DNA from 2 places in the Paraburkholderia sp. A1RI-2L genome. Region 1 is predicted to be linked to the other one. Evidence: riboswitches for the same ligand, from Rfam matches in the RefSeq annotation. Region 1 holds a riboswitch; the other holds the start of a gene.
The links. A riboswitch is a leader RNA that binds a small molecule or an ion and turns the genes downstream of it on or off. The one in region 1 is predicted to bind thiamine pyrophosphate.
Positions count from the first base shown of each region.

Region 1 (8,145 bases):
GGGTTTCACGCCTGACCACGCGAGGCCCGGCTCGATCTGCGCGCAGCCTGCGGCGTCCAGTTCGCGATAGGCGATGCCCGCGTCGCGCAGCACGCCCAGCGCCGGTTGGGCGAGTTCGACGTCGTAGTCGCTGCGAAAGATCTGAAGGTAGCCCTGGCTGCGCCCATATTCGAACGCATGCTGCGCGCGAAACGCATGCAGGCACGCGCGGCTGTAGTAGGCGATGCGCTGCATGCGCTGCTTGTTCATGCGAAAGCGATCGAGGTCGCACTCGCGCAGCCAGCGCGCGATCCAGCGCCATTGCGCGGCATCGAGCGTGGGCCGGAAAATCAGCGGCGAAGCGGGCTTGAGCAGGTACTTGACGAGCTTGGCCGGCATGCCCGGCGCGGCCCAGGGGGTGACGTACCCCGGCGCGATCACGCCGGCGTTGCCAAAGCTCGTGCCGAGCGCGACGCCCGGCTCGCGCTCGATCACCGTGACGTCGCAGCCCCGTTCGCTCAGGTAATACGCAGTGGCGACGCCGATCACACCGGCGCCGAGGACAATCGTTTTCATGCCGGTCGTAGTGAGTGGGGCGGGAACGGACGGTGTTGCAGCACGTTCGCGCTCATTGTGCAGTGGGGTTCGCCGAAGGACGGGCAGACTCGCTGCCGGTCGCAGTTGCGGGATCGTCGGTCAGCGCCTTGCCCTTCGTTTCTGGCAGGCACAGAGCGGAGACGATCACGAGCAGATAGCCCGCGCCGGCCACCGCGCCGATCGCTTTCACGAGTGCCGTGGTCTGCGCGAGCGTGCCCACGAGGATCGGGAAGAACGAGCCGAGGCCGCGCCCGAGGTTGTAGCAGAAGCCCTGGCCCGAGCCGCGGATCGCATTCGGATAGAGCTCGGAAAGATAGGCGCCCACGCCCGCGAAGATCCCCTGCACGACAATGCCGAGCGGAAAGCCGAGCAGCAGCATGGCGGTGTCGGTGATCGGCAGCATCGTGTAGGCCATGCCGAGCGCGAACGAGCCGATGGCGAACAGGATGAAGGATGCGCGCCGGCCGATCTTGTCGCACAGAATGGCCCCGACGATATAGCCCGTGAACGAACCGACGATCAGCACGACCAGATAGCCGCTCGTGTTGAATACCGACAGATGGCGCACGGTTTTCAGATAGGTGGGAAGCCAGGTGGTGATCGCGTAGTAGCCGCCCAGCATGCCGGTGCACAGTGCGCTGCCGAGCAGCGTCGTGGCGAGGTGCGCGGGCGCGAAGATCTGCAGGAAATGGCCGTGCGTTTCGCCGCGCTCGCGTGCGCGGCGCGTTTGCAGGAACACTTCGGGTTCGCTCACGTTGCGGCGCACGTAGAAAATCCACAGTGCGGGCACGATGCCGATCCAGAAGCACGCGCGCCATGCGTACTGCTCGGGCAGCAGCGCGAAGAACGCCCAGTAGAGAATGGCGGCGGCGCCCCAGCCGAACGACCAACTGCTCTGCACGGTGCCCACCGCTTTCGCACGGTGTTGCGGCGAGCGGATCGTCTCGGCCATCATGATCGTCACGACCGACCATTCGCCGCCGAAGCCGATGCCCTGCAGCGTGCGCGTGGCGAGCAGTGGCCAGAACGAATGCGTGAAACCGGACAGAAATGTAAAGAGCGCGAAGGTGGCGATGGTCCACTGGAGCACGCGCACGCGGCCGTAGCGGTCGGCGAGGATGCCCGCGAGCCAGCCGCCGAGCGCCGAGGAGATCAGCGAGCTCGTCGCGATCATGCCGGCCTCGCTCTTGGTCATGCCCCAGGCGGCGATGAGCGTCGGGATCAGGAACGAGTAGATCATGAAGTCGAACGCGTCGACCGCATAGCCGCCGAAGCCGGCGTAGAGCGTGCGCCGCTCGCGCTCGTTCAACTCCCTGAATCACTGGAAAGATCCCATTGTGCCGTCCCCATATTTGTTGTGCGCGCAACGACCCATGAAGCCGTGAAGCGGTGAGCCGCGCATGCGGTGTCCGGCGGGGCGGGCATCGCAGCAGGCGCTCGAACGGCGCTATTTTACGGTGCGAAAGGCATTCGCGGCCAGGGGAGTTGAAAGTCGGGGCGGGCGGTGGGGCAGGTGATGCCTGCCTGGGCGCCTCGTCGGGGGGCTTCGGGGCGGCGTGCGAAGCCCGTTGCGCCGGGCCTCAGCCCAGCGTCAGGCCGCCGTCGACGTGGATCGTCTGGCCGGTGATATGGCGTGCGGCGTCGGACCGCAAAAAGGCAATGAGCTCGGCGATGTCGGCGGGTTCGGCCACGCGGCCAAGCGGCGTGGCCTTGGCGGCGTGCGCCCAGGCCGGCGCGTTTTCGGGCGACGGGCCCGCGTCCTTGCGGGTGTAGCCGGGCGCCACGCAGTTCACGGTCACGCCGTGTGGCGCGAGTTCGGCGGCGGCGCGCGCGTGCAGCATTAGCGCGACGCCGGGCGCGGCCAGGCGCCGCGCGAGTGCTGCGCCAATGCCGGAGCCTGCGCCCGTGATCAGGACGACGCGCGTGTTGGTATCGCCGCTCACGCCGCGACCCGCTCCTCTGGCGTGCGCTCGATCTCGAGCGTCTCGGGATGGTATGCCGCGAGCGACTCGCGGTGCGCCACGCTCACGATCGCCGATTTCGGCAGTCGTTCCATGAAGAGCTTGTAGAGACGGCTTTCGTTGTCGGGGTCGAGCGCGCTCGTTGCTTCGTCGAGGAACAGATAGTCGGGCTTGTGCAGCAGCACGCGCGCGCCCGCAAGCCGCTGCTGCTCGCCCGGCGAGAGCACGCGGGTCCAGTGCGCGGACTCGTGCAGGCGATCCACGTAGTCTTCGAGACGGCATGCGCGCAGCGCTTCGCGACAGTCTTCGTCGCTGTAGTCGTCGGCGGGCGAGGGGTAGGTGAGTGCAGCCTTGAGCGTACCGATCGGCAGATAGCTCTGCTGCGGGATGAACATCATGCGCGCGTCGACGGGCGCGTCGATCGAGCCCTCGCCGAACGGCCAGAGGCCCGCGAGTGCGCGGATCAGCGTGCTCTTGCCCGCGCCCGAGGGGCCGCGCACGAGCCAGCGCGAGCCGGGCTTGATGGCGATGTCGCGCACCTCGGAGAGCGGCGTGCCGTTGGGCAGCGCGAGCTTGAGATGCGTGGTCGAGAGGGCGTTGTTGTCGACGTAATGCAGATTGATGCCGCCGTGCTCGGTGGCGGGTGAGACACTTTCCTTCAGGCGCGGCGAGTGCACCACGCGCACGAATTCGCGCAGACGGTTCACGGTGGCGCGCCATTCGACGAGGGTGGAGTAACTGTTGATGAACCACGAGAACGAGTCGCTCACGGTGCCGAATGCACTCGAAATCTGCATCAGCACGCCGAAGGTGAAGGCGCCCGCGAAGTAGCGCGGCGAGGCCACGACGATCGGAAAGATGATGGCGATCTGGCCATAAAAGCTCAGCACGAAGGTGAGGCGCTTCGTGTACTTCATCACGCGCCACCAGTTGTCGCGGATGTGGTGGAACAGGCCCTGCGCGTTGCTGCGCTCGGTGTCCATGCCGTCGTAGAGCGCGATCTGCTCGGCGTTTTCGCGCAGGCGAATCAGGCCGAAGCGGAAGTCCGCCTCCACTTTCTGCTGCTGGTAATTGATCGACACGAGCGGATGGCCGACCTTCTGGATCACGAGCGAACCGAACACTGCGTAGAGCGCGGCGGCCCACACCATATAACCCGGAATCGTAATGGGCGTGCCGCCCACCGCGAACGCGAGCGCGCCCGCGAGCGACCAAAGGATCATGATGAAGGAGACCAGCGTGACGACCGTGGAGAGCAGATCGAGCGTGAGCGAGAGCGTGGTGGTGGCGAACGACTGGAGGTCGTCGCTGATCCGCTGGTCGGGGTTGTCGGCGAGGCGGTCGCGCTCGATGCGGTAGAACGCGCCCTGGCCGAGCCATTCGTTCAGGAAGCGCGTGGTGAGCCACTGGCGCCAGCGAAACCCGAGCATCTGGCGCAGATACCGCCCGTACACCGCGAGGATGATGAACCCGAACGCCAGCGCGGTGAAGATCATCAGCAGATGCGGAAACTGTTTGGCATCCTTGTTTTGCAGCGCGTTGTAGAAGTCGCGGTTCCAGTCGTTGAGCTGCACGTTGATCCACACGACGGTGAGATTCATCGCGATGATCGCCACCAGCAGGCCCCAGGCGACCCAGCGTTCCTCGGACACCCAGTAGGGCTTGATCAGACTCCAGGCCGTGATCTTGTGGTGCTCGTTCTGATCCGGCGTGGCGCGGGGAGTGAGGTTGGTCATGTGCGTCCTGATGTTGTGCCGGCCCGCGGCCGGAATAGACGATACCCGCCGCACGCAGCGCCGGGGCGCAGCGATTGTGTCCCGAAGCGCTTAAGCAAGACTTAATCGCCTGCGCGCGGCGTCCGGGCGACTGGGGTGCGACATTGTCTCACCGCCCGTGCGAGCTGGGCGATTCACCGCGGTTTGGGCATTGTGCCAGAGCGGAAACGGCCGGCCGTCCCGTGGTGGTTTGCGGCGTGCGCGGCTTTTGTGGTCTAATGACCGCTGACGAAACAGGGGTGCTTCACTGGTATACCGCAGTGAGGCTGAGAGAGACCCTTCGCACCCGATCCGGGTAATACCGGCGCGGGAAGTTTCCGGAAAGTCTTGCTGGCGCCATGATTGATGAGTTCGACCGGTCGGTTCGATTCGGCCGGGTTCATTCAGGCGTCCAGATTCCCGCCGGGCAGCACGTGCCGCGCATGTCGGGTTTTGCGCTTCACGTCGTTTGCACGGCCGGCCTTGCCAGCCGGTTTCGTCCTTGGGTACGCATGCTTGTTTGCCGTACGGAAAGGATACGATGACCGCCTCTTCTACACCTTATTCTGATCATTCCCCGGTTTTTGCCGGTGCTTGCGCGTCTGCGTTCGCCATGCCCGATTTCGCCGTGCTCGGCGGCGGGCTATGCGGACGTCTCGTGGCATGGCGTCTTGCGGGCGCGGGGCATCGCGTGGCGCTCTATGAGCGCGGCGGGCCCGAGGGCGGCGAGTCGGCCGCCTGGATCGCGGCGGCGATGCTCGCGCCGCTGGCCGAGGCCGCCGTCGCCGAACTGTTGATCATCGAGTTGGGCGTGGCCTCGCTCGAGACCTGGCCGCGCATTCTCGCCGAGTTGCCCGAGCCGGTGTTTTTCCAGCGCAACGGCACGCTCGTGGTCTGGCACCACGCCGATCGCACCGAGGCGCCGCTGTTCGAGCGCCGCGTGCGCGCGAACGCGCCGCGTGCGCTGGCCGACGCCAATTTCACGACGCTGGCGGGCGCGCAGATCGACGCCGCGGAACCGGCGCTCGCCGGGCGCTTCGCGCGCGGCTGGCTGCTGGGCGGCGAAGGCCAGCTCGACAACCGCCAGGCGCTGGCGGCGCTGGCAGCGGGTCTCGCGCAGCGCGGCGTGCAAACGCACTGGCATACGAGCGTGGATGACGCGAACCTGCCGCGCGCGCGCGTGACGATCGATTGCCGGGGCCTCGGCGCCAAGCCCGCGCTGCCGGCGCTGCGCGGCATTCGCGGTGAAGTGGCGCGCGTGCATGCGCCGGGCATCGGCCTCCGGCGGCCCGTGCGGCTGCTGCATCCGCGCTATCCGCTCTATATCGCACCGAAGCAGGACGATGTCTATGTGATCGGCGCGACCGAGATCGAGGGCGAGGACCGCTCGCCCGTGAGCGTGCGCTCGGCGCTCGAATTGCTGAGCGCGGCGTTCGCCGTGCATCCGGCATTTGGCGAAGCGCGCATTCTCGAATTGAATTCGCAGTGCCGTCCGACGTTGCCCGATCATCGTCCTGCGCTCATCTGGGACGGTGGCCGGGGTGACGACCGAGGGGGCGGCAGCACGCTGCGCGTGAACGGTCTCTATCGCCACGGCTTCATGATCGCGCCCGCCGTGGCCGACGAAGCGGTGCGCGTGGCCGAGGCGCTGCTGGCGGGCCAGCTCGCCGATGCCGACGCCTTCGAGTCGCTGCGTCGCGAGTCGCGCTGGGCGTCGATGCTGCACGCGCCGCAGGGTGCCCACGAGCCCGCTTGAACCGTGGCGGCTCGAGCGCGCTCGGAAGCCGATCGCAAGCGAAAGCCGCGAGCGCGACACCACAAACAGGAGACGAGGCGCACGGTTCGCGCCTTGCCGGAAACAACGTAGTCAGACGAATTGCCATGGATATTCAGATCAACCAGAAGCCGCTCACGCTGCCCGAAGGCGCGACCGTCGCCGATGCGCTCGCCGCATTCGGCGCGCGTCCGCCGTTTGCCGTCGCCGTGAACGGCGATTTCGTCACGCGCACCCAGCACGGTGCGCGCACGCTTTCGGCGGGCGACCGCCTCGACGTCGTCAGCCCGGTGGCTGGCGGCTGATCGCACACGCGATCCCGCCGCTTTGCTCGCTTTGCGCGCGCCGCCCGTCCGCCGCTACCTGCCCAGGATTCAAGCCATGACCCATCATCAGACCGCCGATGCACTTACGCTGTACGGCGAAACCTTCGCGAGCCGCGTGCTGCTCGGCACCTCGCGCTATCCGTCGCTGCAAGCGCTCTCCGATTCGATGGAGGCCGCGCGCCCCGGCATGATCACCGTCGCGCTGCGGCGCCAGATGAATGACGGCACGGCGGAAGCCGGTTTCTTCGATCTGCTCAAGCGCCACGGCGTGCCGTTCCTGCCGAACACGGCGGGCTGCCTCACGGTCAACGAGGCGATCACTACTGCGCACATGGCGCGCGAAGTCTTCGAGACCGACTGGATCAAGCTCGAGCTGATCGGCGACGACTACACGCTCCAGCCGGACCCGGTGGGCCTGATCGAAGCCGCCGCGCGCCTCGTGAAGGACGGCTTCAAGGTGCTGCCGTACTGCACCGAAGACCTCGTGATCGGCAGGCGCCTCCTCGATGCGGGCTGCGAGGCGTTGATGCCGTGGGGTGCGCCCATCGGCACGGGCAAGGGCGTGATCAATCCGTACGGCCTGCGCGTGCTGCGCGAGCGGCTGCCCGACGTGCCGCTGATCGTCGATGCGGGTCTCGGCCTGCCGTCGCATGCGGCGCAAGTGATGGAGTGGGGCTTCGACGGCGTGCTGTTGAACACGGCCGTGGCGCAGGCCACGCACCCCGAGGCGATGGCGCGCGCATTCGCGCTGGGCGTCGAGGCGGGCCGCACCGCGTTCCTCGCCGGACCGATGGCCGAGCGCGAGGCGGCCGTGGCGAGCACGCCCGTGGTCGGCATGCCGTTCTGGCATCAGGATGGAGGCCAGCAATGACCCAAACGCTGCGAATCAAGGATCGCGAGCTGTTCTGGCCGCCCGCGGACGAACTCACCGAAACGGCGGAGCGCATTCGCGCCCGCCTCGGCGACTGGCAGCCCACGCACGCGCCGTGGCGCCTGTGCCTGACGCCGCCCGACACGCCCAATGGCGGCGACCTGATCGTCGTGACCGACGCCGCGCCGCATCTCGCGAACATCGCGCGCTGGATGACCGATGGCGCGGGCGTGATCGAGGCGGCCGGCACGCCCTCGGCGGGCCGCGCCACGCTGCATCTGGGCGGCGAGCGCTACGCGCTCGAAGGCACCCTCGCGGAGGACTGGATCCCGGCGCTGGCGGCGTTTCTCGACTGCGGCTTCGATCCGCACGATGCGCTCGTGCTGGCGCTCGCCTGGCGCGACGGCGACGAGCAGCAGGACGACGCATGGCCGATCGACATCGCCCGTTTTCCGCGCGTGCTCGGCCTGCCCGATGCGCCCGCGCAGCCGTTCGCGCCGTGCCCCGCGAAGCTCGGCCTCTATCCCGTGCTGCCGACCGCCGACTGGGTCGAGCGCGTGCTCGATTACGGCGTGAAGACCGTGCAGCTGCGCAGCAAGCAGCCGAAGTCGCCGGAACTCACGCACGAGATCGAGCGCTGCGTCGCGGCGGGCCGCAAGCATGACGCGCAGCTCTTCATCAACGACCACTGGCAGGCGGCGATGGCCGCGGGCGCCTACGGCGTGCATCTGGGCCAGGAAGATCTGCGCGAGGCGGATCTGAACGCGCTTGCCGCATCGGGCATCCGCCTCGGTCTGTCGACGCACGGCTATTTCGAGATGCTCACCGCGCTGCATTTCCGGCCGAGCTACATCGCGTGCGGCGCCGTGTTCGCCACCACGAC
Region 1 is NZ_JARBTA010000001.1:3,136,182-3,144,326, forward strand. It holds gene PWP93_RS14380 (D-amino acid dehydrogenase) at 1-555, opposite strand, end outside; gene PWP93_RS14385 (MFS transporter) at 608-1,885, opposite strand; partial or broken gene PWP93_RS14390 (SDR family oxidoreductase) at 2,157-2,408, opposite strand; gene PWP93_RS14395 (ABC transporter ATP-binding protein/permease) at 2,516-4,273, opposite strand; TPP riboswitch at 4,538-4,642, shown strand; gene PWP93_RS14400 (FAD-dependent oxidoreductase) at 4,905-6,047, shown strand; gene thiS (sulfur carrier protein ThiS) at 6,173-6,370, shown strand; gene PWP93_RS14410 (thiazole synthase) at 6,447-7,262, shown strand; gene thiE (thiamine phosphate synthase) at 7,259-8,145, shown strand, end outside.

Region 2 (8,145 bases), 1.5 Mb from region 1:
GCGTTCAGCTTGTTCTGGCCCGTGCTCACGCTGCTGCTCGCGGGCGAGCCGTTCCACCTCGGCTCCGAGGTCGCCGGGCTCTTCGGCATCGTCGGCGCGGCGGGTGCGCTCGCCGCGCCATGGGCGGGCCGCTCCGCCGACAAACGCGGCCCGCGCGCCGTCATCACGCTCTCGATCGCGCTCATCGCCCTCGCGTTCGTGATCTTTGCGTTCTCGGGCACGAGCCTGATCGGTCTCGTGATCGGCGTGATCGTGCTCGATGTGGGCGTGCAGGCCGCGCAGATCTCGAATCAATCGCGCATTTACGCGCTGCGCCCCGAAGCGCGCAGCCGCGTGAACACCGTATTCATGGTCTGCTACTTCATCGGCGGGGCAACGGGTTCGGCGGTGGGCGCGGCCACCTGGCATGCGTTCGGCTGGATGGGTGTGTGCGCAGCCGGTCTGGGTTTCAGCGCGCTCGCGGCGTGGATTCACTACACCACGCGTGCGCAGTCCGACGCAAACACATAACCGTACATGACGCGTTCACCGCGCGGAGCGCGTATGCGCACCGCATCGCGAATTCGCGACAGCGGCCAGGCACGGGATGTGCTGAAAAGGGCTCACTCACTCAGCGGAGGCCCTTCTCATGAAACGCCTGATTGCCTTCTTTCTCATCACCGCGTCGGTTGCCGCGCTGGCCGCCTGCAATACCGTCGCGGGCGCGGGCGAAGATCTGTCCTCGGGTGGCCACGCCATCACGAACAGCGCCGAGAAAGCGAAGTAACCGGCGGCATTCGCGGCGCCGGCACACCTGCCGGCGCCGGAACCGCGCTGCTGCCAACGCGTTAGCGCGGGCGCAAAAACTTCGTGCTGCGAATAATGCGGCAAGTTCAGGACCCACGTCGCCTGTCGTCGAACAGGAACGAGAGTCCAACGCTGCCGAGAATCAGCACGGTGGCAATGATCGTGCCGAGGGTAATCGGCTCGCCGAGCGTAAGCGCCCCGATGATCACCGCGACAACCGGGTTTACATACATGCAGCTGCTCGCCACGATCGGGCTCGTGTGCCGGATCAAATAACCATAGGCAACATACGCAGCCATCGTGCCGATTACCATCAGGTAGACGAACGCGACGACCGGCAGGACATGCAGCGCGCCCATACGCTCGCCGGTGATCCATGCCACCAGCGTCGAGATCGCACCGCCAAGACCGATCTGCAGCGCCGTCGCGATAAAGAGATCGGAGGGCAATTCGAGCCGTCCCGCGAGATGCGCACCGACCGCCCAGAAGAGCGCGCCGCCGAGAATCGCAAGGCTACCGCCCGCCGTGCTGCTCGCCCCGCCGTCGTGGCTGAGAATCGCGATGCCAACAAGACCCAGCGCCACTGCCGCCCATTCGCCCTTCACGACGCGCCGCCCGGCTGCCGCGGCAATGAGCGTGGCGAACAGCGGCACGGTCGCGACCATCACGGCCGCGGTGCCCGTGCCGACCGTGCGCATGCCATAGGCCAGCATGCCGCTCGACAGGCCCACCAGCATCGTGCCGACCACGCCTGCATTGCGCACCTGCGCAAGCGTCGGCATGGGAGGACGCCGGCGCACGGCGAACACAAAGAGCCCGATGCCCGCGAACAGATTGCGCAGGCCCGAAAGCAGCAGCGGCGGAAAAGAGCCGAGCGCCACGTGCACGCCGAGATAGGTCGAGCCCCAAACGAAGTAGACAACCGCGAGCGATAGGGCCACACGACCGCCGCGCGACTGCGGCAAGCGCACGCTGCGCGCGAGACGCCAGCATTGCGCTCCGGTCTGTATCAACGCCTGTAGCAACCCTTGGGTAAGTGAGCCGCCGCTCCAGCGAGAAGGCAAACGGGGAAGCATGGTCATTGCACCGCGGAGAGACTGGGGGCTGACCGCGGACACCCCGCCGGTCGTGGGACGGGACGAATGAAGCGCAACGGCATGATCGAAGCAGCGAAAAGAAAGTGCGAGATGTGCCTCGATGCGCCGCAATGGAGCCACTAAGGACACGAAGAGCCCGAATCGGGCGTCACGCATTATGCAACAAGGCACCTGGTTGCGGACGAAGCGAGCACGCCTTTATGCGCAAGGCGTACAACTTGCGCGCAAACCCGACTGAAACGCCGTGGTCGAACGCCCGCCGCGACGGCCATAGCGTCGCTCTGCGGCAAGACGTCGCCATCCCCTCGCCGACACCGCACGCTTCGCCCGGGACGCGTTGCCGACGCAGGTCGTCCATGAATAACAAGACCGTGTTAACATGCCCTCTGCTTTCAAAAAACTTTCAGTTAACTCTGTCGTCCCCTATGCCTCCGTCGTTCACGCATCTTGCCGTGCATCTCGCCGCACCGTTGCCGCCGCGCACCCAGCGCGGCGCGTCTGCGCGCGCGGGAACGCTTCTGGATGCGCGGTCCGCCGCCCGACGACACGTCCCCGGCTCCCAGGCCCCGCTCGCCGCCGCCCGGCGTCCATACTGAACCACCCTCCGCTTTCCGGAGCCGTTCGGTCGGGCTCCGGGCCGATCCCTCACTTTTTTCAATCCCGGATCGTAAGGAGAACCACCATGTCGAAGAAAATCCGCTATCTGACCGAGCTCGATCTCGCTCGCCTCGAAAAATGCGCCGCCGAGCCCGGTGCGGCCGCCGCACGCCAACCCATGCTCGACGACCTGCTCGAGCGCGCGGAGATCGTCGACTCGCGCAAGGTCGCCGCCAATGTCGTCACCATGAACTCGCAGGTCACGCTCGTGAACGAACGCACGGGCGAGGAAGTCACGTTTACCGTGGTCTACCCGGTGAGCGCCAACCTCGACGCCGGACGCCTGAACGTTTTTTCGCCCGCGGGCCTCGCGCTGCTGGGCGCGAAGCGCGGCGAGTCCGTGCGCTTCACGCCGCCGAGCGGTGCCGTCGAGACGTTCAAGATCGACCGCATCCTGTTTCAGCCCGAAGCCGCAGACGATTTCACGCTGTAAGCAACGCGCGCCCGCGCTTGGCCTGGCACATTTCACATGCCGAAGCACTTGCCAGATCGTCGCAGCACGGTGTATCGTTTGGCCTGCTTACGCGGGGGTCCTGCGTCATGCGCCGCTTCGAATCGTTCACACGAATGTTCAAGCCGCGTATTGCGTGGGTGAGAAATACCCTTTGAACCTGATCTGGATAATGCCAGCGCAGGGAAGCGTCCGGACTTCGCAACGCAAACGCCTCACCTCATCACAGCGAAGTCCGTCCACGTTCCGTCTCATCTCCTGCTAAGCCGCTGTTCCCACATAGCTTTGCATGGAGAGAGGCATGAACGCCAACCCGAAATTCGTTTCCGCTAACGCGCACGTCGACGAAGCTGCAATCGCGCCGCTGCCCAATTCCCGCAAGATTTACGTAACCGGCTCGCAGCCCGACATTCGCGTGCCGATGCGCGAAATCACGCAATCGGACACGCCCACGGGCTTTGGCGGCGAAAAGAATCCGCCGATCTACGTCTATGACACTTCGGGCCCGTACACCGACCCCGAAGCGAAGATCGACATCCGCGCGGGCCTGCCCGCACTGCGTCAAGGCTGGATCGAAAAGCGCGGAGACACCGAAGCGTTGCCCGGCCTCTCCTCCGAATACGGCCGCGAGCGCGCCGCCGATTCGGCCACGGCCGAACTGCGCTTCCCGGGCCTGCACCGCACGCCGCGCCGCGCGAAGGCCGGCAAGAACGTCACGCAGATGCACTATGCGCGCCAGGGCATCATCACACCCGAGATGGAATTCATCGCCATCCGCGAAAACCAGCGCCGCGCCGAGTATCTGGAAAGCCTCAAGACGAGCGGCCCGAACGGCGCGAAGCTGGCCGCGATGATGGGCCGCCAGCACCCGGGCCAGGCATTCGGCGCGGCAGCCTTCGGCGCCAACGCCCTGCAGGAAATCACGCCCGAATTCGTGCGCGAGGAAATCGCGCGCGGCCGCGCAATCATCCCTGCGAACATCAATCACCCGGAAAGCGAGCCGATGATCATCGGCCGTAACTTCCTCGTGAAGATCAACGCGAACATCGGCAATTCGGCGGTCACGTCGTCGATCGGCGAGGAAGTGGACAAGATGACGTGGGCGATCCGCTGGGGCGGCGACACGGTCATGGATCTCTCGACCGGCAAGCACATTCACGAAACACGCGAGTGGATCATCCGCAACTCGCCGGTGCCGATCGGCACCGTGCCGATCTATCAGGCGCTCGAGAAGGTCAACGGCAAGGCCGAGGACCTCACGTGGGAAATGTTCCGCGACACGCTGATCGAGCAGGCCGAACAGGGCGTCGACTACTTCACGATTCACGCGGGCGTGCGCCTGCAGTACGTGCCGCTCACCGCCAACCGCATGACGGGCATTGTTTCGCGCGGCGGTTCGATCATGGCCAAGTGGTGCCTCGCGCATCACAAGGAATCCTTCATTTATGAGCATTTCGAAGAGATCTGCGAAATCATGAAGGCCTATGACGTGAGCTTCTCGCTCGGCGATGGCCTGCGTCCCGGCTCGATCTACGACGCCAACGACGAAGCGCAGCTCGGCGAGCTCAAGACACTCGGCGAGCTCACGCAGATCGCGTGGAAGCACGACGTGCAGGTGATGATCGAAGGTCCCGGCCACGTGCCGATGCAGCTCATCAAGGAGAACATGGATCTGCAGCTCGACTGGTGCAAGGAAGCGCCGTTCTACACGCTCGGGCCGCTCACCACCGACATCGCGCCGGGCTACGACCACATCACCTCGGGCATTGGCGCCGCGATGATCGGCTGGTTCGGCACGGCGATGCTCTGCTACGTCACGCCGAAGGAACACCTCGGCTTGCCGAACAAGGACGACGTGAAGGAAGGCATCATCACGTACAAGCTTGCGGCGCACGCGGCCGATCTCGCGAAGGGTCATCCGGGTGCGCAAGTGCGCGACAACGCGCTGTCGAAGGCGCGTTTCGAGTTCCGCTGGGAAGACCAGTTCAACATCGGCCTCGATCCGGACAAGGCACGCGAGTTCCACGACGAAACGCTGCCGAAGGATTCCGCGAAGGTCGCGCACTTCTGCTCGATGTGCGGCCCGCACTTCTGCTCGATGAAGATCACCCAGGACGTGCGCGACTTCGCGGCAAAACAGGGCATGACCGACGACGAGGCCCTGAAAAAGGGCATGGAAGTGAAGGCCGTCGAGTTCATCAAGCAAGGCGCGGAGATTTATCAGCGCCAGTAAGGCACGCAAGACGGTGTGCTGCGCGCCGCGAAACAATTTCTAACGATTCCGACAACTCGTTGACAAGCGCATACACCCGGATACGGGAGGCGCTTCTACGATAAATGCATTGGAAGCGCATCAGGCACTAAACCGCCTGGTGCGCCTCGCCCGATACAACCGGAGTCGAAAAATGAAAACACTTGCACGCGCACGCACTCTCCTCACTGTGACAACGCTCGTTGCCGTAGTCGGCAGCCTCTCGGCTTGCGACAACATGTCGAGGCGCGACCGCGACACCGCAATCGGCGCGGGTGTCGGCGGCGTCGCGGGCGCGGCCATTGGCGGCAGTGCGCTCTCCACGATCGGCGGTGCTGCGGTAGGCGGCATCATCGGCAATCAGGTGGGCAAGTAAGGGCCACGTCTGCCCTGCCTGACACAGCGAAAAACTCACGACATAACAACAGGCAATTAGCCGGCAATCCGGGTTGCACATGCCGGCTTCAGAGAGGATACGCGGCGCATGTCTCGCAAGAGCATGCGCCGCGTTTGCATTTGGCCGCGACTATGCATGCGTGTGTTTGGGCATGCAGTCATGCAAGCACGCGAAAGATGCGGTGATTCAAGTGCAACACAGGGTGGCGGCGAGGAGCGTAAGCTCGATCGATCAGGTTCCGGGTGCCCAACGCACTTACTGCCGGCCGAGTAAGGAGTCCGCCATGAATCGCCCCTTAGCCGCCCTTGCCTCGCCTTGCAGCGCCTCGATGCGCCAATCCTCGTTGGAGCGCCTCGATGCGCCAATCCTCGTTGGAGCGCCCGTGGGCGCGCGGCGCGCTCAGGCGGAGCTCGATGCTCGCTGCAACGGCCGTCCTGCTCGCGCTTTCCGGCTGCTACTACTATTACCCATACGGCTATTCGCCGTACTACTACGGCACCGTGCCCGCCTCGAGCACGCAGCATGAAAACGCGGTCTTGCAGACCAATCCGCAAGCGAATCTGCCTGCCAACCCCGCACCCGCGGCCGTCCCCGAACAATACCCCGGGCCGCTTTATCCCTCCCCGCCCGTTGCTATCGCGGTGCCGGCCTGGCCGCTCTATTCCTCTTATCCGGCTTTTCCGGCTTACCCCCCGTATTACCCCTATCCCGCGTGGGGATGGGGGGCGCCCGCCATCTCCTTTGGCTTTGGCTACTGGAGCGGTGGGGGCGGCCACTGGCATCACTAAGCGCCAGCCAGCGCCACCCAGCGTTACGCGCGCCGCACGACCGTACTTTCCCTCCCTTGACGCTCCCGAACCATTTTCTATGCTGCTATTGGGTATCGGGTACTGAAGCACGGCCTTACTGAATTCCGCTCCCCATGGCGGCGCGCGGGTCTACCGCGCGCCGCGCGCACTGCCGACGCCACGCCCGGCACACCTTTGCGCCCGCACGCATCGATGCGCCGATACCAATCAGCATAAAGGAGACGTCATGTTCCATCAGCTGTTGACTCCCATCGGCAACTCGCTCTTCCTGTCGTTCATCGTGGCGGTGCTGCCGATCGCCGTGGTGCTCGTCCTGTTGGGCTGGGCGCGCCGGCCCGCGTGGCAGGCTTCGCTCGCGGGCCTCGTCGTGGGCCTCGTCGTCGCGATCGCGGGCTGGCAGTTCCCGGTCAATCTCGCCATCAGTTCGGTGCTCAACGGCGTGGTTTTCGCGCTGTGGCCGGTCATGTGGATCGTCGTCACGGCCATCCTGCTTTACAACATTGCGGTGCGCTCGGGGCGCTTCTCGGCGTTTCGCATGTGGCTGCTCGACAATCTGCCCAACGACCGGCGCATCGTGCTCGTGGTGGTGGGCTTCTCGTTCGGCGCGTTGTTCGAAGGCATCTCGGGTTTCGGCACCCCCGTCGCGATCACCAGTTCGCTATTGATCATGCTCGGCTTCCCGGCGCTCGAGGCACTCACCTTCACGCTGATCTTCAACACGGCGCCGGTGGCGTTCGGTGCGCTTGGCGTGCCGATCACGGTGCTCGGCGCGGTCACCCACCTGCCCGCCGACGCGCTCGGGCAAATGGTCGGCCGCCAGTTGCCGTTCTTCGCGGTGGCGCTGCCGTTCTATGTAATCGCCATCTACGCGGGCGTGGGCGGCATGCTGCGCATCTGGCCGGTGCTGCTGGTCTCGGGCGGCAGCTTCGCGCTCACGCAGTTCGTCACGGCGAACTACATCAACTACAGCCTGACCGATGTGCTCTCCTCGCTCGTCTCGCTGATCCTCACGATCCTGTTTCTGCGCGTGTGGAAACCCGCGCCCGACGCGCGCTTCGAGATCAAGGTCGACCGCGCCAAGGAAGTGCGCGGCGACGTCTCGGGAACGCAGGGATGGTATCCATGGATCATCGTGGCGGTGGTCGTGATTCTCTGGACGATCGCCAAGGTGTTCGCGATCGGCGACCTCAAGGTGCACTGGCCGGTTCTCGACAAGGCCGTCTACATCACGCTGTACAAGACGCCGTATGGCGCGATCTGGGACTTCCAGCCGCTCGGCACGGGCACCGCGATCCTGCTTGCGGCCATCATCACGGCGCTGGTCGTGCGGCTCAAGCTCGCCGACTTCGGCGCCGCGATCGTCGACACCTGGGTACAAACGCGCATCGCCATCCTGACCGTTGCCACCATCGTCGGGCTGGCGTTTTTGATGAACTACTCGGGCCTGACTTATACGCTGGGTCTCGGCGTGGCCTCGGTGGGCGCGTTCTTCCCGCTCGTCTCGGCGTTCCTCGGCTGGGTGGCCGTGTTCCTCTCGGGCAGCGACACCTCGGGCAACGCGCTATTCGGCAATCTTCAGGTGGTGGCCGCGCACCAGCTCAATCTGGACCCCGTGCTCATGGCGGCGACCAATTCGTCGGGCGGCGTCATGGGCAAGATGATCTCGCCGCAAAATATCGCGACGGGCGTGGCAACCA
Region 2 is NZ_JARBTA010000001.1:1,589,993-1,598,137, forward strand. It holds gene PWP93_RS07390 (MFS transporter) at 1-510, shown strand, start outside; gene PWP93_RS07395 (entericidin A/B family lipoprotein) at 629-766, shown strand; gene PWP93_RS07400 (EamA family transporter) at 873-1,868, opposite strand; gene PWP93_RS07405 (GreA/GreB family elongation factor) at 2,566-2,973, shown strand; TPP riboswitch at 3,057-3,196, shown strand; gene thiC (phosphomethylpyrimidine synthase ThiC) at 3,293-5,224, shown strand; gene PWP93_RS07415 (glycine zipper 2TM domain-containing protein) at 5,397-5,618, shown strand; gene PWP93_RS07420 (hypothetical protein) at 6,053-6,427, shown strand; gene PWP93_RS07425 (L-lactate permease) at 6,675-8,145, shown strand, end outside.
Region 2: another riboswitch for thiamine pyrophosphate. It lies ahead of thiC (phosphomethylpyrimidine synthase ThiC); the one in region 1 lies ahead of PWP93_RS14400 (FAD-dependent oxidoreductase).